2 regions of the Erwinia sorbitola genome follow, and region 2 is predicted to be linked to the other one. Evidence: predicted binding sites of a transcription regulator. Region 2 holds the regulator's gene; the other holds the start of a gene.
The links. The regulator PhoB, encoded in region 2, activates phosphate uptake and scavenging genes when phosphate is short. The targets are predictions, from matches to a motif close to CTGTCATAAAACTGNCNNAT.

Region 1 (16,305 bases), 980 kb from region 2:
GCTGCTGATGGTACTGCTGTGCGTTGGCTGCTCCGTGGCGGTGTGGACACTGCTGAATCGAGGCTGGGGACAGTCGCTGTTTATCTATCCGAAACTGCTGCGTATGAAGTTTGATGCCCGGTAATCAAAAAGGGCGACCACTATGGTCGCCCGTATTTCTGTGCCTGCTGGATCAGCCGATGGTCATCAGGCTGGCATTGCCTCCCGCCGCAGCGGTATTCACACTGAGTGAGCGCTCCAGCAGCAGGCGTTCCAGCAGCAGGTTGGTCTCACCGCGAGCAAAGCCCTGCACCGATATAATCGCCCCGCTGCGGGCTGCCACCGCCTGACAGAGATCGCGCAGCTGATCGGCATCACCATGATAGATCACCGCATCAAAAGTGGTGCTCTCCAGCGGCCTGGCGGCAAACGCTATGCGCTGCTGTACCGCTTCCGGCAGCTGCTGCCACAGGCTGCGATGCAGATCGTCATCACTCCACAGCGCACGGCTGCCAACGGCGGTTACCGCCGCCAGCTGCACCAGCGCATCCTGCTCATTATCTGCCAGACAGAGTACCTGCTCACGCGGCAACAGCGTAAACGTATTGCGCTCCCCCGTTGGGCCCGGCAGCAGACGCACGGTGCCCCCCTGGCCCAGCTCGGCAAAGCGTTCGCAGCAGGCTGCCAGCTGCGGGCGGTCTGCGGCCCAGGCGGTAAGAGCCTGATGCGCCAGCAGCAGCGCCGGACGCAGCGTGGCGTCCAGCGGGCGCTCTTTATCCTGACGATTCAGGGTAACGCAGAGTGCATTATCCGGACGGTGCGACAGCAGACGATAGAGATAGAGCGGGCCACCGGCTTTCGGCCCGGTGCCGGACAGCCCTTCACCGCCAAACGGCTGCACACCCACCACTGCACCGACCATGTTGCGGTTCACATAGAGGTTGCCGACGTGGGCTTTCTGCACCACCTGATTAATCGTCTCATCGATACGCGTATGCACGCCCAGCGTCAGTCCGTAGCCGGAGGCATTAATCTGATCGATCACCTGCGGCAAGGTATTGCGCGCAAAGCGCACCACGTGCAATACCGGGCCGAAGATCTCTTTGGTCAGATCCTCAACCTTGTTCAGCTCAATCAGCGTTGGCATCACAAAGGTACCGCTCTGCCATTCGTGGCGGCCTGGGGCCTGCGGCTGTGCCGCCTGAAATACGCTAAAGCCTTTGCTGCGCATTGACTCAATATGCTGCTCAATTCCCGCTTTGGCTTCGGCATCGATCACCGGGCCAATGTCGGTTGAGAAGCGTTCCGGATTACCCATGCGGCATTCGGCCATCGCACCGCGCAGCATCTGTAAGGTATGTTCCGCCACATCATCCTGGACGCAGAGCAGGCGCAGGGCAGAGCAGCGCTGTCCCGCACTGTCAAAGGCGGAGGCAACGATATCGGTCACCACCTGCTCGGTCAGTGCGGATGAGTCGACGATCATCGCATTCATCCCGCCGGTTTCAGCGATCAGCGGCGTCGGACGGCCCTGCGGATCAAGGCGTCCGGCCAGATTGCGCTGGAGCAGGGTGGCAACGGCCGTGGAGCCGGTAAACATCACGCCGCGAACCCGTTCATCCTGCACCAGCTGCGCGCCAACGGTTTCCCCTGCGCCTGGCAGCAGTTGCAGTGCGCCCTGCGGCACACCTGCTTCATGCAGAATCGCCACCGCCTGGGCAGCAATCAGCGGCGTCTGTTCGGCGGGTTTCGCCAGCACGCTGTTACCGGCGGCCAGCGCGGCGGCAATCTGACCGCTGAAGATCGCCAGCGGAAAATTCCACGGGCTGATGCAGACCACCGGGCCTAACGGACGATGAGTTTCATTATCGAAATCGTCGCGAACCTGGCCCGCATAATAGTGCAGGAAGTCTACCGCTTCACGGACTTCTGCGATGGCGTTACTGAAGGTTTTACCCGCTTCACGCACCAGAATGCCGATCAGGCGTTGCATCTGGCCTTCCATCATAATGGCCGCCCGCTCAAGGATGGCGGCACGCTCCTGCGGCGGCGTGGCAAACCAGATCGGCCCGACACCCGCAGCGGCATCCAGCGCCGCAGAGACCTCTTCCGCAGTCGCGCTGCGCACATATCCCACCACATCCATTGGTTCAGCCGGGTTAATTACCGGGCTGCTTTCGCCTGCTGCCAGCGGAGCATCAATTATCGGCTGCACCTGCCAGGTCTGGCTGGCGCTGTTCAGCAGTGCGCTGGAGAGTGAAGCAAGGCGATGTTCATTGGCCAGATCCAGCCCGGCGGAGTTCTGGCGATGCTTGCCATACAGCTCACGCGGCAAAGGGATTTTTGGATGCGGCAGGCCGACGGCCCCTTCGCTGCGCGCCAGCGCTTCCACGGCGGAAACCGGATCGGCGACCAGCTCATCCAGCGGCAGGGTGGCATCGGCAATACGGTTAACAAATGAGGTGTTGGCACCGTTCTCCAGCAGGCGGCGCACCAGATAGGCGAGCAGGGTCTCATGAGTACCAACCGGAGCATAAATACGGCAGGGGCGATTAAGCTTACCGTCCGCGACTTTGCCCACCACCTGTTCGTACAGCGGTTCACCCATGCCGTGCAGGCACTGGAACTCATATTGACCCGGATAGTAGTTATTGCCTGCCAGCTGATAGATAGCCGCCAGCGTGTGCGCATTATGGGTGGCGAACTGCGGATAGATCAGGTTTGGCACCGCCAGCAGTTTGCGAGCGCAGGCAAGGTAGGAGATATCGGTATATACCTTGCGGGTGTAGACCGGATATCCCTCCAGCCCGTCCATCTGGGCGCGTTTGATTTCGCTGTCCCAGTAAGCCCCTTTCACCAGGCGGATCATCAGGCGGCGACGGCTGCGCTGGGCCAGATCGATAAGATAGTCGATCACCATCGGGCAGCGTTTCATATAGGCCTGAATAACAAAACCGATGCCGTTCCAGCCTTCCAGCTCCGGCTCAAAGCAGAGTTTTTCCAGCAGGTCGAGAGACAGCTCCAGGCGGTCGGCTTCTTCGGCATCGATATTAATGCCGATGTCGTAGCTGCGCGCCAGCAGGGTCAGTGATTTCAGAATAGGGTAGAGCTCCTCCATCACCCGCTCATACTGCGCACGGCTGTAGCGCGGGTGCAGGGCAGAGAGCTTAATCGAGATGCCCGGGCCTTCATAGATACCGCGACCGTTTGAGGCCTTGCCGATGGCATGAATCGCCTGCTGATACGAGAGCAGATAGGCTTTCGCATCCTGGGCCGTCAGCGCGGCTTCGCCGAGCATATCGTAGGAGTAGCGGAAACCCGTCTCCTCCAGTTTACGGGCATTAGCCAGCGCTTCGGCGATGGTTTCTCCGGTAACAAACTGCTCACCCATCAGGCGCATCGCCATATCGACCCCTTTACGGATCAACGGCTCGCCGCTCTTACCGATAATCCGGTTCAGGGAGCGCGAAAGATTCGCTTCGTTATGGGTGGCGACCAGGCGGCCGGTAAACAGCAGGCCCCAGGTGGCGGCATTGACGAACATTGACGGGCTGCGGCCAAGATGCGAATGCCAGTTGCCGTTGCTGATTTTATCGCGGATCAGCGCATCGCGGGTTGGCTTATCAGGAATACGCAGCAGCGCTTCAGCCAGGCACATCAGCGCCACCCCTTCCTGTGAGGAGAGGGAGAACTCCTGAAGCAGGCTCTGCACCATTCCGGCGCGTCCGCCTGCACCTTTCTGGTGCCGCAGCTTGTCCGCCAGCTGGTATGCCATACGGTGGGTGGACTCTGCCAGCGGCTGTGGTAAACGCGCCTGCTCCAGCAGCATCGGCACCGCTTCCGTTTCAGGACGACGCCAGGCGGAGGTAATGGCGGCACGGGCGACCGACTGTGGCAGAATCTGCTCGGCGAAGTCGAGGAAGGGCTGATGCGTCTCCTCCGGCGGGCGTTCCTCAGTTTCAACCGGGGTGCTGCCGGTTGGAAGTTCAGGCAATGCAGTACCTTGCTCAATCTGGTGCAGATAGTTGAAAATAGCCTGCTTGATCAGCCAGTGCGGGGTGCGGTCAATTTGCAGTGCGGCCTGTTTAATCCGGTCACGCGTGGCATCGTCCAGTTTCACGCCCATGGTAGTTGTGCCCATGCCTTACAGCTCCTGAATCAGTGGATAACAAATGATAGGGTGCAATATCACTGATGTTGCAACTTTGTGCAACCTCGTTAAATGTGACCCTATCCTCAAACTTTAAAACTGGCTTTTTGTTAACGCACAAAAAGCGGCATGGATATTGCTGCAAGAATCTCGCCAGGTTTACAGAGTGCCGTAAACCCTGGGTTTAATGAGGATGTTGTGCGGGTGCAACCGGGCGAAATGTGATGGAGTGCAACCTGCCAACATTTAGAGGTAACAACCTGGTGAAATGGATGTGCAAGCTGTGTTAAATCGTTTGTGCCACACAGCCGTTTACGGCAGGATACCGCCCCCGGCTGGATGCCATAACCTTGCGCTGGCTTGCTACGTTCCGGCAGCTGACGCATATACAGCCTCCCGCTGTGGAAACTAATAATAAGTGGAGAACCTGAATGACTGTAAGTACGCCAATGATGGTGACATTTTGTATTTATATTCTCGGCATGGTGTTGATTGGTTTTATTGCTTACCGTTCAACGAAAAACTTTGATGACTATATTCTGGGTGGACGCAGTCTGGGCAGCGTGGTAACTGCGCTCTCTGCCGGTGCATCGGATATGAGCGGCTGGCTGCTGATGGGGCTACCGGGTGCCATCTTCCTTTCCGGGATTTCCGAAAGCTGGATTGCCATCGGCCTGACACTTGGTGCCTGGCTGAACTGGAAAATTGTTGCGGGCCGTCTGCGTGTGCAGACTGAGTATCATGATAATGCCCTCACGCTGCCTGACTATTTCTCCAGCCGTTTTGAAGACTCCAGCAAGCTGCTGCGGGTGATCTCAGCGCTGGTTATCCTGGTGTTCTTCACCATCTACTGCGCCTCGGGCGTGGTGGCGGGCGCACGACTGTTTGAAAGCACCTTCGGCATGAGCTATGAAACGGCGCTGTGGGCCGGTGCCGCAGCCACTATCGTTTACACCTTCGTTGGCGGGTTCCTGGCAGTGAGCTGGACGGATACTGTTCAGGCCACCCTGATGATTTTTGCTCTGATCCTGACGCCGATCATGGTTATCCTCGCCGTCGGTGGCCTGGATGATGCGATGAAAGTGATCGAAGCAAAAAGCCTCGGCAACGTTGATATGCTGAAGAACCTGAACTTTGTGGCGATTATCTCTCTGCTGGGCTGGGGACTGGGCTACTTCGGTCAGCCGCATATTCTGGCGCGTTTTATGGCTGCTGATTCTCATCGCTCCATTCGTACCGCGCGCCGTATCGGCATGGTCTGGATGATCCTCTGCCTGGCGGGTGCCGTTGCCGTGGGCTTCTTCGGTATTGCCTACTTCCAGAACCATCCGGATCAGGCGGGCGAAGTCTCGCAAAACGGTGAGCGTATCTTTATAGAGCTGGCGCGTATTCTCTTTAACCCCTGGATTGCCGGTATTCTGCTGTCGGCAATTCTCGCGGCAGTAATGTCCACTCTTAGCTGCCAGCTGCTGGTCTGTTCCAGCGCGCTGACGGAAGATCTGTATAAGAACTTCCTGCGTAAGGGTGCCAGCCAGCGTGAACTGGTATGGGTCGGGCGTCTTATGGTGCTGCTGGTGGCCGCCATTGCCATTGCGCTGGCGGCGAATCCGGACAACCGTGTGCTGGGGCTGGTGAGCTACGCCTGGGCGGGCTTTGGCGCTGCATTCGGGCCGGTAGTACTGCTTTCTCTGGTGTGGAAGCGCATGACGCGTAATGGCGCACTGGCCGGTATGATTGTCGGTGCGGCAACGGTTCTGATCTGGAAACAGTATGCATGGCTGAATCTTTACGAGATCATCCCGGGCTTCCTGTTTGCCACGATTGCCATTGTGGCGTTCAGCCTGCTGGGCAAAGCGCCATCTGCCGCCGCGCAGCAGCGTTTTGATGCCGCTGAAGCGGAATACCAGGCCGACTAATAATCGTTCTCTGTGCGCTGGCGTTGTCTGATGCCAGCGTATAGGCTTGTTTTCTGCCATTCCCGCTATACGTTCAGGCTCTCTGACGGGGCCTGGCGTTGAGGAACTGCCCGCCCGCAGCTACCTCGAATGCTTTTACCCTCCTCGCAAAACACGAAAATATCTTCCAGCCATCTTGTAATTTAATGCGCGATAATGATAATCAGTATCGTTTTTATTTTACTTATCTTTACGGTTTTTGACCTGATTTCACGCTCTGAGGTGTATGGCATGTTTGTCCCGTTTCTCATTATGTTACGCGAAGGATTGGAAGCGGCGCTGATTGTCAGCCTGATAGCCAGTTATCTGAAACGCACCCAGCGCAGCCAGTGGTTTGGCGCGATGTGGATTGGGGTGTTTGTTGCCGCCGCTATGTGCCTGGCACTGGGCTGGTTTATCAATGAAACCACTGGCGAATTTCCGCAGAAAGAGCAGGAGCTGTTCGAGGGCCTGGTTGCCGTTGTCGCCGTAGTGATCCTCACCTGGATGGTGTTCTGGATGCGCAAAGTCTCCCGAAACGTAAAAGCGCAGCTGGAAGATGCTGTCGACAGCGCATTGCAGAAAGGCAACAGCAGCGGCTGGGCGCTGGTGATGATGGTGTTTCTGGCCGTGGCACGTGAAGGCCTGGAGTCAGTCTTCTTCCTGCTGGCGGCATTTCAGCAGGATGTGGGCTACGGCCCGCCGCTGGGAGCGATGCTGGGCCTCGGTACCGCAGTGGTGCTGGGTATGCTTATTTACTGGGGCGGGGTACGCCTTAACCTTGCCAGTTTCTTCAAGTGGACCAGCCTGTTTATCATTTTTGTCGCAGCCGGTCTGGCCGCCGGGGCGATCCGCGCTTTCCATGAAGCCGGGCTGTGGAATCACTTCCAGCAGCTGGCATTCGACTTCAGCGGCGTGTTAACCACTCACAGCGTTATCGGTACTCTGCTGGAAGGGCTGCTGGGCTACCAGGAAGCGCCAAGCGTCAGTGAAGTGGCCGTATGGTTTATCTATCTGGTTCCTGCGTTGCTGCTGTTTGCTATGCCCGCGCGCACCATTTCGACCTCTGCGCGTACCACGCGCTGATTCTGTCTGGCAGACCACTGGTCTGCCGCTTATAACACTTTAACTGGGATCACTTTATGACCACACACTTTCGCCGCCAGGCACTGAATGCTGCTCTGCTTGCGGCTCTCACCTCGTCCGGTGCTGCGCTGGCTGCCGATATCCCGAAGGTTAACGTTAGCGTGACCGATAAACAGTGTGAGCCGATGACGCTGACGGTTGATGCCGGGAAAACACAGTTCATCATCAAAAATAACAGCCAGAAAGCGCTGGAGTGGGAGATTCTGAAAGGCGTGATGGTAGTGGAAGAGCGTGAAAATATCGCGCCATCCTTCACCCAGAAGCTGACGGCTAACCTGGAAGCCGGTGAGTACGACATTACCTGCGGCCTGTTGAGCAACCCGAAAGGCAAGCTGATCGTTAAAGCCAACGGCAGCAAAGTCAACGATGGCAAGCCTGATGTGCTGCAACTGGTTGGCCCGATTGCTGATTACAAGCTGTATGTCACTAAAGAAGTCGAACAGCTGGTTGCGGGCACCAAAGCCTTTACCGATGCGGTGAAAGCGGGCGATCTGGAGAAGGCAAAAGCGCTGTTTGCACCAACCCGTCAGCACTATGAGCGCATCGAACCTATCGCTGAACTGTTCTCCGATCTCGACGGTGCCATTGATGCCCGTGAAGATGATTTCGAGAAGAAAGCATCCGATCCGAAGTTCACCGGTTTCCACCGTCTGGAAAAGGTACTGTTTGCTGATAACACCACCAAAGGTATGGATAAATTCGCCGACCAGCTGTACAAAGATGTGCTGGATCTGCAAACCCGAATCAGTGAGCTGGCCTTCCCTCCGGGCAAAGTCGTGGGCGGTGCTGCCGGTCTGATTGAGGAAGTCGCTTCCAGCAAAATTTCCGGTGAAGAAGACCGCTACAGCCGGACTGATCTGTGGGATTTCCAGGCCAACGTTGATGGCGCGCAGAAGATTGTTAACCTGCTGCGTCCGCTGGTGCAGAAAGCTAACCCGCAGCTGCTGGCGAAAGTGGACGGTAACTTTAAGAAAGTCGACACCATTCTGGCGAAGTACCGTACCAAAGATGGCTTTGAATCCTACGAAAAATTAACTGATGCCGATCGCACGGCGCTGAAAGGTCCTATCACGGCTTTGGCCGAAGATCTTGCACTGCTGCGCGGTACGCTGGGGCTGGATTAATTATAAATGGCAAAACCTGTTGATGGCGTGGCGTTAGCGTCACGTCGTCGTTTACTGAAAGGGATGGGCATCCTCAGCGGTGCCCTGGTCGTGGCGGGTGGTTGCCCGGTTCATGCGGCCAGTGAAGAGAAAACCTCATCGCCGGGAACCCTGCCACCCGGTGCCCGCCAGGAGCGCCAGCCATTTTATGGTGCTCATCAGGCCGGGATCACCACGCCGCAGCAGGCGTCAATGATGCTGGTGGCTTTTGATGTGCTGGCCACGGACAAAGCCGATCTGGTGCGTCTGTTCCGCCTGTTAACCGACCGTATTGCGTTTCTGACCGCAGGCGGTAAAGCGCCGCTGGTTACCAATCCGCAGCTGCCGCCAATGGATTCCGGGATTCTGGGTGATGATATCTATCCGGATAACCTCACTATTACGGTTTCCGTCGGCACTTCATTGTTTGACGAGCGTTTCGGTTTACAGGGTTTAAAACCGCTGAAGTTGCAGCCGATGACGCGCTTCCCGAATGATTCCCTTGATGCCCGGCTGTGCCACGGCGATCTGCTATTGCAGATTTGTGCAAATACCAATGACACGGTGATCCATGCGCTGCGCGATATTATCAAGCATTCGCCGGATCTGCTCAGTGTACGCTGGCGGCGTGAAGGGTTTATCTCGGATCATGCGGCACGTAGCAGAGGCAAAGAGACGCCGATAAACCTGCTGGGCTTTAAAGACGGCACGGCGAATCCGGACAGTACCGACGGCAACCTGATGGATAATATTCTGTGGGTCAGCAAGGGGCAGGGCGAACCAGCGTGGACGCTGGGTGGCAGCTACCAGGTGGCGCGTATTATCCAGTTCCACGTAGAGTTCTGGGATCGTACTCCGCTGCGTGAACAGCAGACCATTTTTGGCCGTGAGAAACATAGCGGTGCGCCGTTGGGTATGCATAAAGAGCATGATGTGCCTGATTATGCCAGCGATCCGCAGGGCGACGTTATTCCGATGGATGCCCATATCCGTCTGGCTAACCCGCGCACGCCGGAAACGCAATCCAGCCTGATGCTGCGTCGTGGTTACAGTTATTCTCTGGGAGTTTCTAATTCTGGCCAGCTGGAGATGGGATTGCTGTTTGTCTGTTATCAGCACGATTTAGAAAAAGGTTTTCTTACCGTGCAGAAACGCCTTAATGGCGAAGCGCTTGAAGAATATATAAAACCGATTGGCGGTGGATATTTCTTCGTGTTGCCAGGCGTGGCGGACGCACAGCACTATCTGGCCCAGGGGCTGCTGGAAGCCTGATCTTATTTAGCGGATTAATCTTAATCCGCTAATCTTTTGCTGCTCCAGGTAATAAGCGCAATACAATTGATCTGATTAAAAATCACCCATTTACTCTTTCCTGCACCTGCGTTAAAAATAAATTCTCTTTCGTAACTTCATGATAAAAAACAGGTTCATCTAACTGTCATATAAACGGTAAAAAAAATGTTGCTTTTTTTAGCTAATATGAAGAATATGAAATTGCTGTTGATTTTCGCATCGAGTTTTTATGGGTGGAGATAGCGAATGCAGAGATCCCTTAACGGGTTATTAGTCGTAACGTCTTATATCGCAAACATTTGTGAGGAATACATTTCCTCTGTAACTTTCACTTCTTTCACAATCCAACGGCAACTCAACTCCTTTAACCCTTTCCGGTGCACTGCGGGCATGCGCTCTGCTTTGCATTTGTTCCAACGGCCAGACAAGGCTTAAAAGGAAGCCACAACCTCTAAAGCGTTCACGTAATCGCATTGATATAACTGATGCGGGAAATGAAACCAACTGTAAGGTGCCACTATGGGAAGACAGAAAGCAGTGATCAAAGCGCGTCGTGAAGCAAAACGTGTGCTTCGTAGTGATTCACGCAGTCATCGTCAGCGCGAAGAAGAATCGGTCACCTCGCTGGTGCAGATGGGCGGACTGGACTCTATTGGCATGGCTCGCGATACCCGCGACCACTCGCCGATTGAAGCCAGAAATGAAGCTCAGGCGCACTATCTCCACGCCATAGAAAGTAAGAAGCTGATCTTTGCTACCGGCGAAGCAGGCTGCGGTAAAACCTGGATCAGCGCCGCAAAAGCGGCTGAGGCCCTGATACATAAGGATGTCGACAGGATCATCGTTACGCGCCCGGTGTTGCAGGCGGATGAGGATCTGGGATTCCTGCCTGGAGATATCTCAGAGAAATTTGCCCCGTACTTCCGGCCGGTATATGACGTTCTGGTTAAACGTCTGGGATCGTCCTTTATGCAATACTGCCTGCGTCCCGAAATTGGCAAAGTGGAAATCGCTCCCTTCGCTTATATGCGTGGCCGCACCTTCGAAAACGCTGTGGTGATTCTGGATGAGGCGCAGAACGTCACCGCCGCCCAAATGAAAATGTTTTTAACCCGCCTCGGAGAAAACGTCACGGTTATCGTCAATGGTGATATCACTCAGTGTGATTTGCCTGCTCATGTGAAGTCCGGACTCAGCGACGCGATGGCGCGCTTCGAGGAGGATGAGATGATTGGCGTGGTGCGTTTTGATAAACAGGACTGTGTGCGTTCAGAGCTTTGCCAGCGTGCACTGCTTGCTTACAGTTAGTCAGACAGGTCAGACAGAATAGCAGGAGCTGTTATTCTGCAAGCCCCCGTAATAACAAAGCCCGGCACTGTCCGGGCTTTTTTATGCTTATTTATCGATGCCAAAGCCCTGTTTCAAAATTGCAGGCTGCACTTTAGGGAAATAGATATTCTGATAATAGCTGGCGGTGTTATTGCCCCAGTTATCCCCATCGGTACGCCCGGTACTCTGCCAGTGGGCAACCAGTACCTGATTGTAGGCTTTAATCACATCCGGCAGCGAGGCTGAGTCATAACGTTCTTCATGGCGGAAGCCTGCCAGCGACATCCGTGGTTTCTGGACGGCGGGTTCATCAACATAGCCAAGCACAACACCAGCCACCGGGAAGGTCAGCTCTGGTAACTGCAACAGCTCAATCAACGCCTCAGGTTCACGACGGATACCGCCAATTGGCACCACGCCCAGTCCGTGAGAGCGCGCCGCCGTCATCACTGCACCGAGAGCAATGCCAATGTCGGTGGAGCCGGAAATCAGGCTTTCAAGGCTTTCATGGGCAATCTGCTGTTTGTTTTCTGCGGCAATCCCCAGCTGGCTTTTATGCATATCAAACACAAAGGTGATGAAAACCGGTGCCTTAGCAATCCACGGCTGCCCTCCGGCCAGTTCTGCAATACGTGCACGAGTGGCCGGGTCGCGAACCACCACCAGCGAAACCTGCTGCGAGTTTACAGACGTTGGGGCACGCCATGCGGTTTCGATGATGTCATCAAGAATGTGGTCGGCGATCGGCGTATCAAGATAGCTGCGCTCGCTGCGATGGCTTTTCAGCAGTTGGGTAATATCATTCATAGGGAGCCCTGAGAGTAAGGTAAGAAAAATTAAGAAGTTAATTTTAAAATCAGAAAGAGAACATACGTGATATTGATGGGGGGGAGGGTAAGCAGATTGTGCGCCGGATCACACTTTCGTGGTGCGAGGCACGCAATATGTTATGTGTAGCGCAGGTGCGAGGCACGCCTCGTCCCGGGTCGGGCATGCCCGACCCCTACACCGGCGAAATATGCATAAAAAAATGCCTGAACTTTCGCTCAGGCATTCTCTTTGAATATGGTGGTGAGAGAGGGGTTCGAACCCTCGATACGTTGCCGTATACACACTTTCCAGGCGTGCTCCTTCAGCCACTCGGACACCTCACCATATTTTTACTGCCGTCACCCGCAGGGGGCAACGGGGCGCTACTATAGGCAGTAGCGGTTAATGGGTCAAGTAGTATTTTTCCCTGTGCTTCTATTCGCTTAACTCATGAGCAATCGCAAAAAATCATCAACGTACCCGCCGCGCAATGAAATCTCCTCGTCATCTCACTGACACAGAAATGAAATAGTTGTATCGCAGACTGACCACCTGAAATATTAAGTAAAATTTATTCATGGAGATCGCCACAAATGAAACATAAAGCCTTCGCACTTTCCCTGCTCACATCCCTGGTCTGCTCTTCAGCAGTCGCTGATATCGCCACCTATAATCGCGCAGCACAAGGGGATATTACCCAGCCGGGCGGGGCGCGGCGTCTCACCGGTGACCAGACCGAGGCAATTAAAGCATCCCTGAGCAACACGACGGCGAAAAACGTCATCCTGCTGATTGGTGATGGCATGGGGGATTCGGAAATTACAGCCGCGCGAAACTATGCGGAAGGAGCAGGCGGTTTCTTTAAAGGCATCGATGCACTGCCGCTCACCGGGCAGTACACCCATTACTCGCTGGATAAAAAAAGCCATAAACCTGATTACGTTACCGATTCAGCAGCATCTGCGACCGCCTGGGCCACGGGCGTTAAGTCTTACAATGGTGCCATTGGTGTGGATGTAAACGGCAGGGATCATCCGTCACTGCTGGAGCTGGCCAAAGCAGCCGGAAAGGCGACGGGTAACGTCTCGACCGCTGAACTGGAAGATGCTACCCCGGCTGCACAGATTGCTCATGTAACCTCACGTAAATGCTACGGCCCGGTAAAAACCAGTGAGCTTTGTGCCACCAATGCGCTGGAAAAAGGCGGGAAAGGTTCGATAGCTGAACAGCTGCTGAATGCCCGCGCAGACGTCACCTTCGGAGGCGGCGGTAAAACGTTTAAAGAGACGGCCACTGCTGGCGAATGGCAGGGCAAAACGCTGGCAGAGCAGGCGGAGCAGCGTGGCTTTCAGCTGGTTAACGATCTGAATGCGATGAACGCCCTGAACGAAGCCAGTGATAACAAGCCGGTACTGGGACTGTTCGCCGATGGCAATATGCCGGTGCGCTGGAAAGGGCCAAAAGCGGTTTATCACGGTAACCTTGATGGCAAACCGGTCACCTGCGAAGTGAACGCTGAACGCCCGGAGTCAACGCCGACTCTGGCCCAGATGACAGACAAAGCCATCTCCCTGTTAAGCAGTAAACAGCAGGGTTTCTTCCTCCAGGTTGAGGGCGCGTCAATCGATAAGCAGGATCACGCGGCTAACCCTTGCGGTCAGATTGGTGAAACTGTGGATCTGGATGAAGCGGTGCAAAAGGCGCTGGAATTTGCGCGTAAAGATGGCAACACGCTGGTGATTGTAACCGCAGACCATGCGCACTCCAGCCAGATCATCGCCAATGACAGCAAGGCGCCCGGACTGACTCAGACGCTGATCACCAAAGACGGCAGCCCGATGACCATCAGCTACGGCAATTCCGAAGAGGATTCGCAGGGCCACACCGGTACCCAACTGCGCATCGCGGCATACGGCCCTCATGCGGCCAACGTGGTTGGCCTGACCGATCAGACCGATCTGTTTTATACCATCAAGGACGCGCTGGATATCAAGTAACGGATGTTTATCTGACGGTATACCGCGGGGGCGAGGCAGGCAGTCTGTATCGGGTATCGCAGGGGCGAGGCACGCCTCGTCCCGGGTCGGGCATGCCGCCCCCTGCAGCCGTCGGCATATTCTGTAATGTGTATCGTAGGGGCGAGGCACGCCTCGTCCCGGGTCGGGCATGCCGCCCCCTGCAGCCGTGGGATATTCTGTAATGTGTATTGCAGGGGCGAGGCATGCCTCGTCCCGGGTCGGGCATGCCGCCCCCTGCAGCCGTGGGATATTCTGTAACGTGTATTGTAGGGGCGAGGCACGCCTCGTCCCGGGTCGGGCATGCCCGCCCCCTGCAGCCGTCGGCATATTCTGTAATGTGTGTTGTAGGGGCGAGGAACGCCTCGTCCCGGGTCGGGCATGCCGCCCCCTGCAGCCGTGGGATATTCTGTAATGTGTGTTGTAGGGGCGAGGCACGCCTCGTCCCGGGTCGGGCATGCCGTCCCCTGCAGCCGTCGGCATATTCTGTAATGTGTGTTGTAGGGGCGAGGCACGCCTCGTCCCGGGTCGGGAATGCCGCCTCCTGCAGCCGTCGGCATATTCTGTAATGTGTGTTGTAGGGGCGAGGCACGCCTCGTCCCGGGTCGGGCATGCCCGACCCCTGCAGCCGTGGGATATTCTGTAACGTGTATCGCAGGGGCGAGGCACGCCTCGTCCCGGGTCGGGCATGCCCGACCCCTGCAGCCGTGGGATATTCTGTAATGTGTATCGTAGGGGCGAGGCACGCCTCGTCCCGGGTCGGGCATGCCCGACCCCTACAGCCGTAGGATATTCTGTAATGTGTGTTGTAGGGGCGAGGCACGCCTCGTCCCGGGTCGGGCATGCCCGACCCCTACAGCTGCGAAATATGCATAAAAAAAATGCCTGAACTTTCGCTCAGGCATTTCTCTTTAAATATGGTGGTGAGAGAGGGGTTCGAACCCTCGATACGTTGCCGTATACACACTTTCCAGGCGTGCTCCTTCAGCCACTCGGACACCTCACCATATTGTTGCCGCAAACAGGTTGCTGACGGGCGCTAATGTAGGGGAAAACGCCTGCTGCGGTCAACAGCCATTCCTGAAAATTGAGCGCGTTTAGTCAGTTTTAACGCACTTTGCTGTTTAAAACGGCAATGGAGACCGCCAATCAAGGCGTTACATCAGATCGCCACCGATCATCTCGCGGAAAAAGTGCATAATAACCGGCTTAATTTGGCAGGAAAAACTGAGGTTAGTTGTGGAACAGACCAGGCCTATACCCCAACAGCAGGTGCCGGGCGGAACCGGCGCGCTGTTCTTTATCCAGATCTTCGCCACTATGGGCTTTGCGGTGCTCTATTCCAGCCTTGTGCTGTATGCCACCAAACGGCTCGGATTCAGTGAAGGGCAGGCGAATACTATGATGGGCGTATTTGGCGCCTTTAACTACGGGCTGCACCTGTTTGGCGGCTATCTCGGCGGACGTTTCCTCAGCAACCGTAATCTGTTTGTGCTGGGTATGGTGCTTCAGGTCGCTGGCTGCTGGACGCTGTCAGGGCAGAGCGCCGAAGGACTGTATTGGGGGCTGGCAATGTTTCTGACCGGTAGCGGGCTGAACGTTACCTGCATCAATATGATGCTGACCCAGCGCTTTGCTCCGGAGGATAACCGCCGTGAAAGCGCCTTCCTGTGGAATTACGCCGGGATGAATCTTGGCTTCTTCCTCGGCTTTACCGGGGCCGGGTATTTCCAACTCAGCGAACATTACGAAGCGCTATTCCTGTTTGCTACCGTCGGTAATGCTATCGCCATCGTTATCTCGCTGCTTTGCTGGAAAATCCTGGGAGATATCAATACGCCACTGCTGCATGCCAGCAAGCGGCAATTCCGCTGGCGTATGCTCGCCGGGCTGGCAGTACTGATATTGCTGGTTCCAACCATACGTCTTATGCTTAACCATGCAGGCTTTACCGGCAGCTTTGTACTGGTGCTGGGCGCAGCAATCTTTCTGCTGCTCTGCCTCACCACCCTGCGCCATCGCCCTCGCGATGAGCAGCGGCGGATGGGCGCATACCTGATCCTTGCCCTCGGTTCACTGGTGTTCTGGACGCTGTATCAACTGGCACCAATGGGATTAATGCTGTTCACCGAACACAATATCAACCTTAACGTTTATGGCATCCGGGTTGCGCCGCAGTGGGTGCAGAATATTAACACGCTGGTGATTGTGGTCGGCGGCCCGCTGCTGGCGATGGGGTTCCGCAATCTGCGTGAACGAGCATGGCGTATCGATATCCCGCTGCAATTCTCAGCCTCTTTATTCTGTATTGGTCTGGGTATGCTGGTGTTGCCGCTTGGTATCGCGCTGGCTGGCGAGGACGGCATGGTGGCGTTTAAATGGATCGTCATCAGCTACGTGCTGCAAAGCCTGGGTGAGCTGCTGATCTCTCCTATCGGTTACGCCATGATTGGTAAACTGGCCCCGGTACGCTATCAGGGGGTAATGATGGGCTGCTGGATGATGGT
Region 2 (16,305 bases):
TGATCACTGGATCCGCGGCTATGAGCAGGTGGCGCACATCAGCGATGCGGAGATGGAAAAGATACCTGCGCTGCTGATCCAGCGTCGTATTCAGCTGCTGGCCTGGGCAGGATCTCACGCGGAAACCGAGATGGCGCAGAGCCTTGGATCCCAGTGGGCCGATCACTCGGTGCGCCTGTGTCGTCGTTATCTTGAAACCAGTGAACTGCCGGTTGGAGCCTGAGCCGGTTGCACCGTTGTCGGGCACTCTGCGCCCCGGCGGTGCTTACCGTGCCAATAATTAAAGGGTAAATGCATGAATTTGCTGAAGGCTGGGGTTGGTACGGAACTTGCTGTAAATAAGGTATCCACCGCAGCTTAAAGGCAATAACGATGATGATGCAAAGCAACCTGGCCAGGCCGGAAATCAGCCATGTCCTTGGCAGCGCCAGCGCCTGTAACCGCGGCGTGCTGGCCGCCGCTGCCAGCGGACTCAGCGAGTTTATCAGTCACAGCGGCGGCGACGTCGATCGTATCTTTGGCGTCAGCGGTATCAATCCGGAGCTGCTGGCGCAGCCCACCCTCAGCCTCGGCTTAATTAACTACTGCCGTGTGATGGAAGAGGCCGCTCGTCATTCAGGTTGTGATAACTTCGGTTTGCATTACGGCAGGCAGTTCAAACCGCAGTCATTAGGTCTGATTGGCTATATCGGTCTGTGCAGCGCCACGCTGGAGCAGGCACTGCATAATGTCGTCAGCGCCTTTCCATGGCATCAGCACGATACGCTGACACGGCTGGTGGATAAGGGCGACTGCTGGCGGCTGGACTATCAGGTGCGCCACGGTGCCATCCTCTGCCGCCGTCAGGATGCAGAGCTGACGCTGGGGATGTTCCTTAATCTGATCCGCCACGTGGCCGGAAAAAACTGGGCACCGCGTGAAGTCCATTTTGAACATCCCCGTCCAGGACAGTGGCACGAGCACTGTAAAGTCTTTGATGCTCCGGTCTATTTTGATCAGCCGTTTAACTCTTTACTGATCCCAAAACGCGATCTGCTGCGCGCCATGCCGGACAGCGATCCGCTGCTGCTGGGGGTGATGCAGGATGCCATTCGCCGCCTGAACAGCACGACACCGCAGCAGAACATTGTCGATCAGGCGCGGGCACAGGTTCATCAGGTGATCCTCCAGGGGGAGCCGGTACTGGAGGATGTGGCGGAAAAAATGGGCTTGTCCAGCTGGTCATTACAGCGGCGTCTGCGTGAAGAAGGGTTAAGCTTTACCACGCTGGTAGATACCGTTCGCTGTGAAATGGCGAAACACTATTTACAGCAGCGTCAGCTGCCGATCTCCGAAATGGCTTTGCTGCTCGGTTACTCAGAGGTGAGCGCATTCTCCCGTGCTTTCCGTCGCTGGTTCGGCATCAGCCCGCGTCAGTGGCGGCAGCATGAGCTGGCGGGTTAAGCCCTGCAAAGCGTCCTGCCGGTATATGGGAAATTTATTATTTGCGTTAAGTTAAGATAATACTTAGTTTATACCCGTGATAAATTAAAATAATTTAATCTTTCAGTTTATTTTTACAAATTCCCTGTGGTAATCTTTCGTGCCAAAGGCGTCCTGCCTTTATTTATAATAACCTTCGCTGATTATATTCTGAGTATTCATTCAGAATCAGGGTTGTTATTTGCGTTATGACTTCATTCAGGGATATGAAATGAAATCCAAAAGCATTATTGCCTTATCAATATTAAGCGCAGCGATGGTTACGGGCTGTGCGACTGAATCTTCCCGCTCAATAGAAGCTCCTCAGGTTACGGCGGCATCTCAGCCACAATATCACGGGGCAAAAAGCCCGATTGCTGTTGGCAAATTCGATAACCGCTCCGCGTATATGAACGGCGTGTTCTCTGACGGTGTCGATCGCCTGGGCAACCAGTCGAAAACAATTCTGATTACTCATTTGCAGCAGACCGGTCGTTTTAATGTTCTTGACCGTGCAAATCTGGATGAGATCAAAGCTGAATCGCAGTACAAGGGCACTCAGCAGACCATCAAAGGGGCTAACTACGTTATCACCGGTGATATTACTGAGTTTGGCCGCAAAGAAGTAGGCGACCAGCAGCTGTGGGGTATTCTCGGTCGCGGTAAGTCTCAGGTGGCCTACGCCAAAGTGAATCTTAATGTCGTGGATGTTGCTACCTCTGAGGTGGTTTATTCCGTTCAGGGCGCCGGAGAATATAGTCTGTCAAACCGTGAAGTGATTGGTTTTGGCGGTACTGCCAGCTATGACTCGACGTTAAATGGCAAGGTGATGGATTTAGCGGTACGCGAAGCGGTTAATCATCTGGTGAATGGAATCGAATCTGGCGCATGGCGTCCGGTAAAATAGTTTTCAGGGAATAAATAATGAAAGTGATGAATATTGCTGGCGTGGCTATTGCTGCGCTGCTGATAACCTCCTGCGCCAAAAATAAAGAGCCGATGTATTATTGGGGAGACTATCAGTCTTCGCTCTACAGCTATTATCAGCATGATAAATCTCCTGAGCAACAGATTGAATCGCTGAATGCGATCGTTGAGCAGGCGAAAGCGAAAAACAAACCCGTACCTCCAGGCCTGCATGCTCAGATTGGCTTGTTATATGTGGATACCGGTCGTCCTGACCTGGCTTTTCAGCAGTTTAATAGTGAAAAAGCACAGTTCCCGGAATCAGCGGCCTATATGGATTTCCTGATGCGTAATAAGGAGAAAAAATAATGAAATTATCTGCCCTTATTGCCGTAGCATCGGTATTGATACTGAGCGGTTGTGCGAAACAGCAACCGTATGATTACAGCGCCTTCCGTGCCAGTAAACCGGCCTCGATTGTTGTACTGCCCGCCAAAAACAGCAGCCCGGATATTAATGCTGCCCATAGCCTGGTGTCGACGATCGCTGCGCCGCTGGCCGAGTCTGGTTATTACGTCTTCCCGGTGGCGGTAGTGGATAAAACGTTTGAACAGAACGGCCTTTCCAGTGCTGCTGACGCTCAGGGGGTTAGCACTGCCAGACTGCGTGAGATTTTCAACGCTGATGCGGCGCTGTATATCGATGTTGAAACCTATGGCACCAAATATATGGTACTGGACAGCGTGACCGAGGTGAGCGCCACGGCGCGCCTGGTGGATCTGCGCAGTGGAAAACAGATCTGGTCCGGCAAGGGCTATGCCTCTGACGCTCAGGACAGTAACAACAATGGCCTGGTGGGGATGTTGATTACCGCAGCGGTGAAGCAGATTTCCAACAATATCACCGATAAAAGCCACGACATTGCCGCTATTGCCGGAGCATCGATGCTCACCGCCGATGGCCGTAACGGCAGCATTCTGCCGGGGCCGCGTGCGAAGGTAAACAGCGCACACTAAGAGAAAGCGCTGGAGATATAGCGGGGCGATCGGCGACGATCGCCCCTTTTTTTATTTAAGGCGTCGGCGTTTCCAGCCTGCTGTAACCCAGCCCGTTAATCTTTTTCACCTTAATCTGCACCGGAATCCGCTCCTTCATCGCCTCAACGTGGCTGATCACCCCAATGGTTTTACCACTGGCGTTTAGCGTATCCAGGGCGTCGAGAGCGCTGTCGAGCGTCTCCGCATCCAGCGTGCCAAAACCTTCATCCAGGAACAGCGACTCAATACGGGTTTTGTGGCTCACCAGATCGGAAAGCGCCAGTGCCAGTGCGAGGCTGACAAGGAAGCTTTCACCGCCTGACAGTGTACGCGTATCGCGCTGCGCGTCGGCCTGCCAGGTATCGACCACCTGCAGCTCTAACGCTTCCTGTGATTTACGCTGCAACAGATAGCGGCCATGCAGACGGTTAAGCTGATTATTTGCCAGCCACACCAGGTGATCCAGCGTAAGTCCCTGGGCAAAGCGGCGGAATTTATCCCCCTCTTTGGAACCGATTAGCTGGTTGAGGTAGCTCCAGTCTTCCAGCTGCTGTTCGTTGGCGGCGATTTCGAGCAGCAGCGACTGCTGGCGGCTACGGCGCTCACTGTCATCCCGAAGCTGCTGGCGTAGTTGCCCCTGCTGGCTGGCCAGTTCGCGCAGTTGATGGTTGAGCGTAGTGAGATGAGTTTCCAGCAGCGCCCGCTGTGCAGATAAGTCATCAATATGGCCCGCTATGCTCACTGCTTCATCTAACTGTGACTGTAGATTAATCAACTGCTCATTTAGTGATTTATGCTGTCCGGTCAGGGTATTTATCCTGTCCTGCTGCTGCTGCCACTCGGTTTGTATCCGGCGAACGGCCTGTATGTGCTGCTCTGTTTCCGTACGCAGCTGCTGCTGCACCGTTGCCACCACGCGGTCGCCAAACAGATCCTGACGCTGCTGGCGGCACTGCTCCACTGTTTTCTGCTGCCGTTGCAGGCGCTGCTCCAGTGCGCTGAGTCGTTCCTGCTGTTGCTGAAGCTCTTCATCCAGCGCCTGCTGACGGCTGCTGAGAGTAGCCAGCTCCGGCACCAGCGCGCTAAGAGCCTCACTGTTAGTGCGCCACTGCTGCCACTGCGTTTCGCGCTGCTGTAACCAGCCCTGATAATCGCCATCCTGCGGCAGCGTCAGCCCCAGAGGGGCAACACCTTCCGCCAGTTTGTTGCGTAGCTGTTCTGCGCGTTGCTCATCCTGTGCAAGTTGCTGCTGCTGCTCATTCAGGGCCTGTACGGCGGCAGCCATCTGCTGCTGGTGCAGCTGAGTCTGCTGTTGCAGGGTTTGCCATGCCTGCTGCTGCTGATACAGCGCTTCCTTCTGCTGCTGGCAGTGACGCAGCGCCTGCTCCAGCTGATGCAGCTGCTGTTGCAGCGTGGTTTCCTGCTCTTCCTGCTGCGTCAGCCAGTCGCTGACCTGCTGGTGCTGTTCCGGGCTGAACGTCAGGGCCAGCACGGCGGCGGCGGCCTGCCACTGCTGTTCCAGCTGTTGCGCCTGCCGGGTGAGCTCCGCCTCTTCCTGCTGCTGACGTTCGTCCTGCTGCTGCGCCTGTTTCTCCAGCGCAGCGCAGGTGCTGCCCTCATCTTTAAGCTGTTCTACTTCGCGTTTTAACGCCGCCAGCCGCTGCTGATTTTCCGACAGTTCAAGAGCCTGATACTGCTGCACGGCGGGATGTATTTCTGAACCACACAGGGGGCAGGGCTGGCCTGGCTCCAGCTGCGCCCGGTGCTGCTCCAGATCGGCAATGCGTCGTTCCAGCTCGCAGCGCTTATCGAGATCCTGCTGATGCTGATATTTCTCTTTCCAGCTGGCTCGCAGGGTAAGTAACCGCTCACTGTTTTGCTGGATTTGCTGCCTCAGCGTCTGGCGCTCCTGCTGCAAGCGCGTGCGGCGTGTTGCCAGCTGCTGCCACTGCGGAAGCAGGGTAGCCAGCAAAAGACGCTGTGGACGCTGGCGCGCATATTGTTCCAGAGCAGCACGGAGTTTCTCTTCAGGATGCTGTTGCTGAAGCGGTGCCAGCCGCTGCTGTGCCAAATCGAGGCTGTTCTGGGCTGCTGTGAGCTGTTGTTGCAGCGGTGCCTGCTGCTGCTGAAGCCGCTGGCTGGCCTCTTCAAATTGCTGTACCTGCTGCTGCTGGGCCTTTACCCGCAGGCGAAGTGAAGTCAGTGATTGCTCACTCTCCTGCTGCTGGCTAAAGCGTTCGCGCCACAGCGGCAGATACTCACCGTAGTGTTCAAACTGTGGATGTGCCTCACGCCAGGCGTTCAGCTGCTGCTGTTGGGCCTGTTTATCCTGCTGAATCTGCTGGTTTTTTACTCTTTCCTGCTGGCGTGTTTGAAGCGCTAGTTGGTGTTCACTTCGCTCACGCTCCAGCTGTTGCGCCTGTTCATGCAGGGAGGACAGCTGCAAATCGAGCGGCAATACCTGTTCGGTAATCAGCGTTTCCTGCTGCAAGCGCAGCGCCTGATGCTGCTCCTGCGCCTGCAATACCTGCTGCTGCTGCTGTGTAGCCGCCGTCAGCGCCTGCTGCTCCTGCTGCAACTGCTCTTCCAGCTGCTTTGTCGTGGCGATCAGCTGCTGTTTTTCCCGATGAAGGCGCTCAAGCTGTTGCAGCTGCTGCATTTTTTGCTGCTGCATCTGCTGTTGCGAAGTGAGCGCCTGCTCCTCCGCTACGCTCTCTGCCAGCTGGCTGTTCAGGATTGTATGCTGTTCTGCGGTGAGTAACTCCATCCCGCTGGACTGGGCGCGCAGGGTATCCAGCGCCACCTTTGCCTGCTTATGGCGGTCAAACACCGCCGCCGACAGCCGACCATAAATTTCGGTACCGGTCAGCTCTTCCAGCAGCTCCGCACGTTTATTAGCATCGGCATTCAGGAAGGCGGCGAACTGACCCTGTGACAGCATCATTGATTTGGTGAAGCGTTCGAAGTCCAGCCCGGTCAGGCTGGCGATCATCTCCAGCTTATCTTTTACTTTATCAGCAACGATTTGGTTATCCTGGCAGCGCGCCAGCTCAACGCGTGGAGCCTGTAAATTACCATCAGCAGCCCCGCGAGCACGATTCTGGCTCCAGAAGGCGCGCCAGGCGACACCCTTTACCTCAAACTCCACTTCCGCCAGACACTCGGCGGTGTCACGCGTCATCAGATCATTCTGCGACTGGGTGATACCCTTCAGGCGCGGCGTTTCGTGATACAGCGCCAGACAGATGGCATCCAGCAGGGTGGTTTTACCCGCTCCGGTGGGGCCGGTTATCGCGAACAGGCCGTTGCTGGCAAAGGGTTCCGCCGTGAAGTCGATTTTCCATTCGCCCTTCAGGGAGTTGAGATTCTTAAAGCGCAGGGTCAAAATTTTCATGATGGCTCCTCCTCATGACGAACCGCTTCCAGCGTACGGGCAAACAGCGCTCTGGCCCGCTCCAGCCGTTCAGGCTCTTCCTCTTCCAGCGCCAGACGGCGGGAAAATACCTCTTCAACGCTTAACTCACTCAGGGTTTCATTGTTCTGCCGGGCAATCACCTGCTCGCGCTGTTCGCGACTGCGGCGTAGTAGCACAACTTCCACCGGCAGGGCTTCGGTCAGCTCCTGAATGCGGCGCTGTAGTTCACTGAGGTAAGCATCGGTAACGATTTCAATATCCAGCCAGATGGTTGCATCCTGCGGACCGGCGGTGATTGCTGCCAGCTGCTGTTCGATCTGCTCCAGTGAACCTTTAATCATCTGCATTGGCTGAAACAGCGGGATCGGCAGCGCGTCAACGGCACTCAGGCTGCCGTTACAGAAATCCACCTGAAATACACTTTTGGCTTTACCCAGCTCGTCAAAACTGAGCGGAATAGGGGAGCCGCTGTAGCGAATATGTTCGCTGTTGGCGATACGCTGGGCACGATGAATATGCCCCAGGGCAATATAGTCAGCGGGTGGAAAGCAGTCGGCCGGGAAGGCATCAAGGGTACCAATATAGATATCGCGCACCGCATCGCTTTTGGTGACGCCCATCGTAGTGAGGTGCCCGGTGGCGATAATTGGCAGCGCCAGGCCAAGAGCATCGCGCCGGTCAAAGCTTCCTGCCAGCAGCGCTGATAGTGTTCAGTGATGGCCTCCAGCAGGCTCTGCTGCTTCTCGCGCCCGGACTGACCGCTCTGACTGCGTAAAATATCGCGCGGGCGTAAAAACGGAATAGCACACAGCAACGCACCGGGCTGGCCGTCGCGGCGGTTCAGTACCAGCACCTGCTGGCTCACATCATCGCCAGCGGCGGCAATCACCCGGGTATTCAGGCAGGCCAGCAGTTCGCGTGATTCATTCAGCATTGCCACCGAGTCGTGATTTCCCCCCAGCACCACCAGCTGACAGCCAGTCTGCTGTAGCCTGACCACAAAGCGGTTATACAGCTCACGCGCATAGCTCGGCGGAGAACCAGTATCAAAGATGTCGCCCGCAACAATAATGGCGTCAGCCTGCTGCGCTTCTGCCTTCTCCAGCAGCCAGTCAAGAAATGCCTGGTGTTCGGCCGCACGGCTTTTGGTATAAAAAAACTGACCCAGGTGCCAGTCGGCAGTATGAATGATGCGCATGGGGATCCTTTCATGGCAGAAAGCGAGGGGAGTATTATACCTGTCCTGCATCCCGAATTATTCAGAGCCGATAAACATATTGATGAGGCGGGGATTTTATTTAATTCCATCAATGCTTTTAGGGGGGTGCTTTTTTCATAAAAGTGTCATAAAACTGACGCATAATGGCGCCGCATATCCCCGTGACAAATCTGTCACAACAGCAGGAGCAATAATGGCCAAGCGAATTCTGGTGGTGGAAGATGAAGCCCCAATCCGTGAGATGTTGTGTTTCGTTCTGGAACAAAATGACTATCAACCGATCGAAGCCGAGGACTATGACAGCGCAGTAAGTATGCTTATTGAGCCGTGGCCGGACCTAATCCTGCTGGACTGGATGCTACCGGGCGGTTCCGGCATTCAGTTTATCAAACACCTGAAGCGCGAAGCCATGACCCGCGATATTCCGGTGATGATGCTGACCGCACGCGGCGAGGAAGAGGATCGCGTCCGGGGCCTTGAAGTGGGTGCAGACGACTATATTACCAAACCTTTTTCGCCAAAAGAGCTGGTAGCACGTATTAAAGCCGTGATGCGCCGTATCTCACCGATGGCCGTAGAAGAGGTGATAGAGATGCAGGGGCTGAGTCTGGATCCCTCATCGCACCGCGTGATGTCTGACACCCAGCCTCTGGAAATGGGGCCGACAGAATATAAATTGCTGCACTTCTTTATGACGCACCCGGAACGCGTATATAGTCGTGAACAGTTGCTAAATCATGTCTGGGGCACGAATGTCTACGTCGAAGATCGTACCGTTGATGTCCATATTCGTCGCCTGCGTAAAGCGCTGGAACTGACCGGACACGATCGTATGGTGCAGACGGTTCGCGGAACAGGTTATCGTTTCTCTGCACGCTATTGATTGTTCGCGCTGGAGTCTGAACCGTGTTGGAACGCCTCTCCTGGAAGAGATTACTGTTTGAGCTGCTGCTTGCCGGTCTGCCCGCATTAGTGCTTGGGCTGCTGGTGGGCGGGCTGCCCTGGCTGCTGTTAGTCTCAGTGCTGTGCGTGCTGGGTTTTCATTTCAACAACTTACTTCGACTCTCTCACTGGCTGTGGGTTGACCGCAGCATGACTCCACCCAGCGGCCGTGGCAGCTGGGAACCGCTGTTTTACGGCCTGTATCAAATGCAGGCGCGTAACCGCCGCCGCCGCCGTGAACTTGGCCATCTGATTAAACGTTTTCGCAGCGGGGCGGAGTCCCTGCCTGATGCCGTGGTGCTGACTACCGAAGAGGGTACGATTTTCTGGTGTAACGGCCTTGCACAGCAGATGCTGGGCCTGCGCTGGCCGGAAGATAACGGTCAGAACATCCTTAACCTGCTGCGCTATCCGGAGTTTACCCGCTATCTGCGGCAGCGTGATTTCTCACGCCCGCTGACGCTGGTACTCAACAGTCATCGTCATCTTGAGTTCCGCGTGATGCCTTACAGCGAAGGGCAGTGGCTGCTGGTGGCACGAGATGTTACTCAGATGCATCAGCTGGAAGGGGCGCGGCGTAACTTCTTTGCCAATGTCAGTCATGAGCTGCGTACGCCGTTAACCGTATTGCAGGGTTATCTGGAGATGATGAACGACTCCGTTCTGGAGGGGAGCCTGCGCGATAAAGCGCTGCATACTATGCAGGAGCAAACCAAACGTATGGACAGCCTGGTGAAGCAGCTGCTGACCCTGTCACGTATTGAAGCTGCCCCGGCGCTGGATTTGCAGGAAAAAGTGGACGTGCCGATGATGCTGCGCGTATTGCAGCGCGAGGCGGAAACGCTGAGTAACGGCCGGCATGACATCTATTTTCATACCGATCCGCATCTGCGCGTGTATGGCAACGACGAACAGCTGCGCAGTGCAATCTCGAATCTGGTGTATAACGCTGTTAACCATACGCCGGACGGTACGCGCATCGACGTAAGCTGGCTGCGTAATCCGCAGGGAGCGCAGTTCAAAGTCAGGGACAACGGGCCGGGGATCGCGCCGGAACATCTGCCTCGTCTCACCGAGCGATTTTATCGCGTCGACAAAGCACGTTCACGGCAAACCGGCGGCAGCGGCCTGGGGCTGGCTATCGTGAAGCATGCCCTCAGCCACCACAATACGCGCCTGGATATCAGCAGCGTCCCCGGGCGTGAAACCTGTTTCAGCTTTCAATTACCACCAAGGTTGATTGTCAGTGCCGAACTGGCCGAGAATGCCCTGCGTTAAGTCTCACGGAACCCATGCAATGAAAATGTTAATCGCGCTGGCGCTGTTGCTGGTAAGTTCGCAGGCGCTGGCGAAAGAGGGAATGCTGGCGGGCAATCTGACCAGCGTCGGCTCTGATACGCTGGGTAACCTGATGGCCCTGTGGGGTGAGAGCTTTAACCGTCAGTACCCCGGAGTCAATGTGCAGATTCAGGCGGCCGGATCGTCAACTGCACCTACGGCGCTGGCGGCAGGTGCTGCGCAGCTCGGTGCCATGAGCCGCCCGATGCAGGCTGTAGAGCGCCAGCTGTTTGAGGACAGCTACGGCTATCAGCCGCTGGCGGTTCCGGTGGCGATGGATGCGCTGGTGGTGGTGGTCAATCAGGACAACCCGTTGAACGGGCTGAATGCCCAACAGCTGGATGCTATTTTTTCCGTGACCCGCCGCTGCGGCGGGCTGTCGGTACCGAAAACCTGGGGGGATTTAGAGCTGACCCAGCCAGAATGGGCGACGCGTGGACTGCAACGTTTTGGGCGTAATTCCGCATCCGGCACCTGGGGGTTCTTTAAACAGCAGGCGCTGTGTAACGGTGATTTCCGCAATGACGTGGGCGAATATCCCGGTTCTGCCGCCGTTGTGCAGGCGGTGGCGGGTACGTTAAACGGTATTGGTTATGCCAGCGCCGGATTTCATATCAGCGGTGTTAAGATCGTGCCGGTAGCGCGCAATGGCAATGAGTGGATTGCGCCGAGCGCTGAGAATATCCGCAGCGGCCGCTACCCTTACGCCCGCCCTCTCTATATCTATGTGAATAAAGCGCCGGATAAACCGCTGGAACCGCTGACGGCTGCTTTTTTACGTCTGGCGCTGTCAACGCAGGGCCAGGCTCTGGTCAGTCAGGCAGGGTATTTGCCATTGTCGGAACAGCAGATGCAGCGCGCCCGCGCTATGCTGGCTGAATAATGCCTGGGCGAGGCGTGCCTCGCCCCTGCGAAGGCATAGCTGCGTATTGCCGGGTTCGTGCGTACTTCCACTTCACGAATGTAAACCGTACTCGCTGTGGGCGAGGCGTGCCTCGCCCCTACGGAGGCATAGCTGCGTATTGCCGGGTTTGTGCGTGCTTTCGCTTCATGAATGTAAAACCGTACTCGCTGTGGGCGAGGCGTGCCTCGCTCCTGCGGAGGCATAGCTGCGTATTGCCGGGTTTGTGCGTGCTTCCACTTCACGAATGTAAAACCGTACTCGCTGTGGGCGAGGCGTGCCTCGCCCCTACGAAGGCATAGCTGCGTATTGCCGGGTTTGTGCGTGCTTCCACTTCGCGAATGTAAACCGTACTCGCTGTGTGCGAGGCGTGCCTCGCTCCTGCGGAGGCATAGCTGCGTATTGCCGGGTTTGTGCGTGCTTCCACTTCACGAATGTAAACCGTACTCGCCGTGGACGAGGCGTGCCTCGCCCCTGCGGAGGCATAGCTGCGTATTGCCGGGTTTGTGCGTGCTTTCGCTTCATGAATGTAAAACCGTACTCGCTGTGGGCGAGGCATAGCTGCGTATTGCCGGGTTCGTGCGTACTTCCACTTCACGAATGTAAACCGTACTCGTAGGGGTCAGGCATGCCTGACCCGCTCCTGCCACAACATGAATATTTTTCAACTCACATGAAATTTACTCGTTTGCCGCGGATGACTTCTCATGACACTCTTAAGTAACAGACATATAGACGTCCAGAAGTCTACATATAACTTGATGTAATTATTACGTCACTAAATTATGTGCCGAGTGCAGGCCAGGAGCTATTTATTATGACAACATTCACCCCATACCGCGCCGAAGTGGTTGGCAGCTATCTGCGCCCGGCGGAAATTAAACAGGCCCGTAAGCAGTTTGAAGCGGGAGAAATTGATGCCGCCGCACTGCGCGCAGTCGAGGATGAGGCGATCCGCAAAGTGGTTGCCCGTCAGCGCGAAAATGGCTTGCAGGTAGTGACCGATGGTGAATTCCGCCGCGCCTGGTGGCATTTCGATTTCTTTGATGGCCTGGACGGCGTAGAGCGTTATGAGGCCGAGCAGGGCATTCAGTTTAACGGCGTTCAGACCAAGGCTCGCGGTGTGAAGGTGACCGGTAAGCTGGGCTTCAGCAACCACCCAATGCTGGAAGATTTCCGTTTTTTGCAAAGTATCAGCGGTGATGCCGTCGCTAAAATGACTATCCCCAGCCCAAGCGTGCTGCATTTTCGCGGCGGGCGTAAAGTGATCGATGCGGATGTCTATCCGGATCTTAATGTCTATTTTGACGATCTGGCGCAGACCTATCGCGATGCAATTAAAGCTTTCTATGATGCTGGCTGCCGTTATCTGCAACTGGATGATACCGTCTGGGCCTATCTCTGCTCTGACGATCAAAAACAGCAGATCCGCGATCGCGGTGACAACCCGGAAGAGCTGGCGCGTACCTATGCCCGCGTGTTGAATAAAGCTATCGAAGGGAAGCCGGACGATCTGGTGATTGGCCTGCATGTGTGTCGTGGTAACTTCCGCTCCACCTGGATCTCGGAAGGTGGCTATGAGCCGGTGGCCGAAATTCTGTTTGGCGGTGTCAATATCGATGCTTTCTTCCTTGAGTACGATAACGAGCGTTCCGGCGGCTTTGAGCCACTGCGCTTTATCAAACCAGGAAAACAGCAGGTCGTGCTGGGTCTGATCACGACCAAAAATGGTGAGCTTGAAGCGGCAGAAACCGTAGAGAAACGCCTGCGTGAAGCATCGCAGTTTGTCAGTCTCAATCAGATCTGTCTCAGCCCGCAGTGCGGCTTTGCCTCAACTGAAGAGGGTAATAGCCTGACGGAAGAGCAGCAGTGGGCCAAGGTGCGTCTGGTCGTGGATGTTGCCAGCCGGGTCTGGTAATCGCTGCATCAGTTTGTGTACAGGGCGCGGATTTCCGCGCCTTTTGTGCATCTCACCCGGATTTAATGCGGAAATTAACCCTGGGTCGGATAAAAAAGATACAAATCATCTAATGCATTCGTAGCCAGATCTAAAGATATGCACTGGTTAAGTGGTTTTTTACGCTATATCATCCTGCTTTTCCAATCCTGTATTGCCTTTCTCCCCTATAAACGTTCTACTTACCCCCGTTTTTTCGTCATCCCCCTGTATACAGAAAATAACCAGCTCACTTTCACTGTTGATATAGCCAAAACAAGTGCATTCCACTGTATTGAATTTATGTGACAATGTTTTTAGAGCGAGCAGAGGGATAGATTTCAGTAACAACCTGACATCACGACCTTTTACAACATCACGGGCAACACGATTTCTTATGACACATCGTTTAACTTCCAAAGATATTCTGGCGCTGGGCTTTATGACTTTTGCCCTGTTTGTCGGTGCCGGAAACATCATTTTCCCACCAATGGTGGGGATCCAGTCTGGTGAACACGTCTGGATTGCCGCTCTCGGCTTTCTGATCACCGCAGTGGGACTGCCGGTGATTACCGTTATTGCGCTGGCACGCGTCGGCGGCGGTATTGACGCCCTTAGTTCGCCAATAGGTAAAGCGGCTGGCGTGGTGCTGGCGACCGTCTGTTATCTGGCCGTTGGCCCGCTGTTTGCTACGCCACGTACCGCGACGGTATCGTTTGAAGTGGGGATTGCCCCGCTGACGGGCGACGGCACGCTGCCGCTGATGCTCTACAGCATGGTTTACTTTGCTCTGGTGATAGGCGTCTCCCTCTATCCGGGCAAACTGCTGGATACCGTAGGCCATGTGCTGGCACCGCTGAAAATTTTTGCCCTGACTATTCTGGGTCTGGCCGCGCTGCTGTGGCCGGCGGGTGGCCTCGCGCCTGCAACCGTTGATTATCAACGTGCGGCATTCTCCAGCGGCTTTGTGAACGGTTATCTGACCATGGATACCCTCGGGGCGCTGGTGTTTGGCATTGTTATTGTCAACGCAGCACGCTCGCGCGGCATCAGTGAAGCGAAATTATTAACCCGTTACACCGTGATTGCGGGTCTGATTGCTGGTGTGGGCCTGACGCTGGTTTATCTGGCACTGTTTAAGCTCGGTTCTGACAGCGCTTCTATCGTTGACCAGAATGCTAACGGTGCCGCTATTCTGCATGCTTATGTGCAGCACACCTTCGGAAATATGGGCAGCTTCTTCCTGGCCGCACTGATTTTCGTTGCCTGTATGGTGACGGCTGTTGGTCTGACCTGCGCCTGTGCAGAGTTCTTTGAGCACTACCTGCCTCTTAGCTATCGTCAGTTAGTGTTTATTCTTGGCCTGTTCTCGATGGTGGTTTCAAACCTGGGTCTGAGTCATCTTATCCAGATTTCAATTCCAGTATTAACTGCGATTTACCCACCTTGTATTGTGCTGGTACTGTTAAGTTTTACCTTAAAGTGGTGGAATAAAAGCACGAGAATCATCGCGCCAGTTATGCTGATTAGTCTGCTTTTCGGTATTGTCGATGCAATAAAAAGCACAAACTTTAAGGCAATACTGCCAGCATTTACCCAAAGTCTGCCTTTAGCCGATCAGGGATTGGCATGGTTGCCGCCTTCACTGGTGATGCTGGTATTGGTGGCTTTGTACGATCGCGTTTCAGGCCGCCAGTCGGTTACTGCGCATCAGCAATAGCGTTGTAAAACTTTCCCTTGCCTCCTTGCCGGTAAGGGGCCGACAGGTGTAATTATGACAAGTTCAACACTCAAAAAAGGTCTGAGCACTCGCCATATTCGGTTTATGGCTCTCGGTTCAGCTATTGGTACCGGGCTGTTTTATGGCTCGGCTGATGCCATCAGAATGGCCGGTCCTGGCGTCCTGATTGCCTACCTGGTAGGAGGGGCTGCTGCATATATTATTATGCGCGCCCTTGGCGAAATGTCCGTTAATAACCCTCAGGCCAGTTCATTTTCACGCTATGCGCGTGATTATCTTGGCCCGCTCTCAGGTTATATCACCGGTTGGACCTACTGCTTTGAAATCCTGATAGTTGCCATTGCGGATGTTACCGCCTTTGGTATCTATATGGGCGTGTGGTTCCCGGATGTGCAGCACTGGATTTGGGTTTTAAGCGTGGTGTTGATTATCGGCGCACTTAATCTTGCTACGGTTAAGGTGTTCGGTGAAGTGGAATTCTGGCTGTCGTTGTTTAAAGTCGCCACCATTATCCTGATGATTGTCGCCGGTTTTGGCATTATTCTCTGGGGCATCGGTAACGGCGGCCAGGCAACGGGGATCAGCAATCTGTGGACCAACGGCGGGTTTATGCCGAACGGCTGGATTGGCGTGGTGCTGTCGCTCCAGGTGGTGATGTTTGCTTTCGGTGGTATCGAAATTATCGGTATCACAGCGGGCGAAGCGAAAGATCCTCAGGTGTCGATTCCACGTGCGATCAATACCGTGCCGCTGCGTATTCTGGTGTTCTATGTGGGTACGCTGTTCGTCATTATGTCTATCTATCCGTGGAACCAGGTGGGCACTAACGGCAGTCCGTTTGTTCTGACGTTCCAGCATATGGGAATTGCTGCGGCCGCAACGATCCTTAACTTCGTGGTGATTACCGCTTCGCTGTCAGCAATCAACAGTGACGTATTCGGCGTTGGCCGCATGCTGCATGGCATGGCAGAGCAGGGGCATGCACCTAAAGTGTTTGCTTCGGTATCGCGCAGAGGTGTGCCGTGGGTGACGGTGTTGGCGATGATGCTGGCAATGCTGGTGGCGGTTTATCTTAATTATCTGATGCCACAGAAAGTATTCCTGGTGATCGCTTCACTGGCAACGTTCGCCACCGTATGGGTGTGGATTATGATCCTTCTTTCGCAAATTGCTTTCCGTCGTACACTGACGCCTGAGCAGCAGAAAGAGCTAAAGTTTGCGCTGCCGGGCGGTAACGTTACCGCCGTTATCGGTATCCTGTTCCTGGCGTTTGTCATCGGCCTGATTGGTTATTTCCCGGATACCCGTATTTCGCTGTATGTCGGTATGGGCTGGATCCTGCTGCTGCTGATTAGCTGGCAGTGGGTAAAGCGCAACAATCGCTAGCGCGAAAATAAGAGAAAAGGCCA

Region 1: the regulator PhoB is predicted to act here: its motif matches at 12,285-12,304, upstream of phoA (alkaline phosphatase).

Annotation. Positions count from the first base shown of each region.
Region 1 is NZ_CP046509.1:2,623,227-2,639,531, reverse strand. Features, by position in the region: gene GN242_RS11785 (acyltransferase family protein) at 1-124, shown strand, start outside; gene putA (trifunctional transcriptional regulator/proline dehydrogenase/L-glutamate gamma-semialdehyde dehydrogenase) at 173-4,120, opposite strand; gene putP (sodium/proline symporter PutP) at 4,561-6,045, shown strand; gene efeU (iron uptake transporter permease EfeU) at 6,316-7,149, shown strand; gene efeO (iron uptake system protein EfeO) at 7,206-8,333, shown strand; gene efeB (iron uptake transporter deferrochelatase/peroxidase subunit) at 8,340-9,623, shown strand; gene phoH (phosphate starvation-inducible protein PhoH) at 10,164-10,952, shown strand; gene GN242_RS11750 (NADPH-dependent oxidoreductase) at 11,040-11,780, opposite strand; tRNA gene GN242_RS11745 (tRNA-Ser) at 12,040-12,127, opposite strand; gene phoA (alkaline phosphatase) at 12,377-13,780, shown strand; tRNA gene GN242_RS11735 (tRNA-Ser) at 14,717-14,804, opposite strand; gene GN242_RS11730 (peptide MFS transporter) at 15,038-16,305, shown strand, end outside.
Region 2 is NZ_CP046509.1:3,602,631-3,618,935, reverse strand. Features, by position in the region: gene GN242_RS16435 (phosphotransferase enzyme family protein) at 1-223, shown strand, start outside; gene qhpR (AraC-like transcriptional regulator QhpR) at 376-1,443, shown strand; gene GN242_RS16425 (CsgG/HfaB family protein) at 1,694-2,368, shown strand; gene GN242_RS16420 (DUF4810 domain-containing protein) at 2,386-2,736, shown strand; gene GN242_RS16415 (DUF799 domain-containing protein) at 2,736-3,383, shown strand; gene sbcC (exonuclease subunit SbcC) at 3,439-6,798, opposite strand; partial or broken gene sbcD (exonuclease subunit SbcD) at 6,795-8,017, opposite strand; gene phoB (phosphate response regulator transcription factor PhoB) at 8,232-8,921, shown strand; gene phoR (phosphate regulon sensor histidine kinase PhoR) at 8,945-10,258, shown strand; gene GN242_RS16390 (PstS family phosphate ABC transporter substrate-binding protein) at 10,278-11,201, shown strand; gene GN242_RS16385 (cobalamin-independent methionine synthase II family protein) at 12,037-13,137, shown strand; gene brnQ (branched-chain amino acid transporter carrier protein BrnQ) at 13,553-14,875, shown strand; gene proY (proline-specific permease ProY) at 14,930-16,282, shown strand.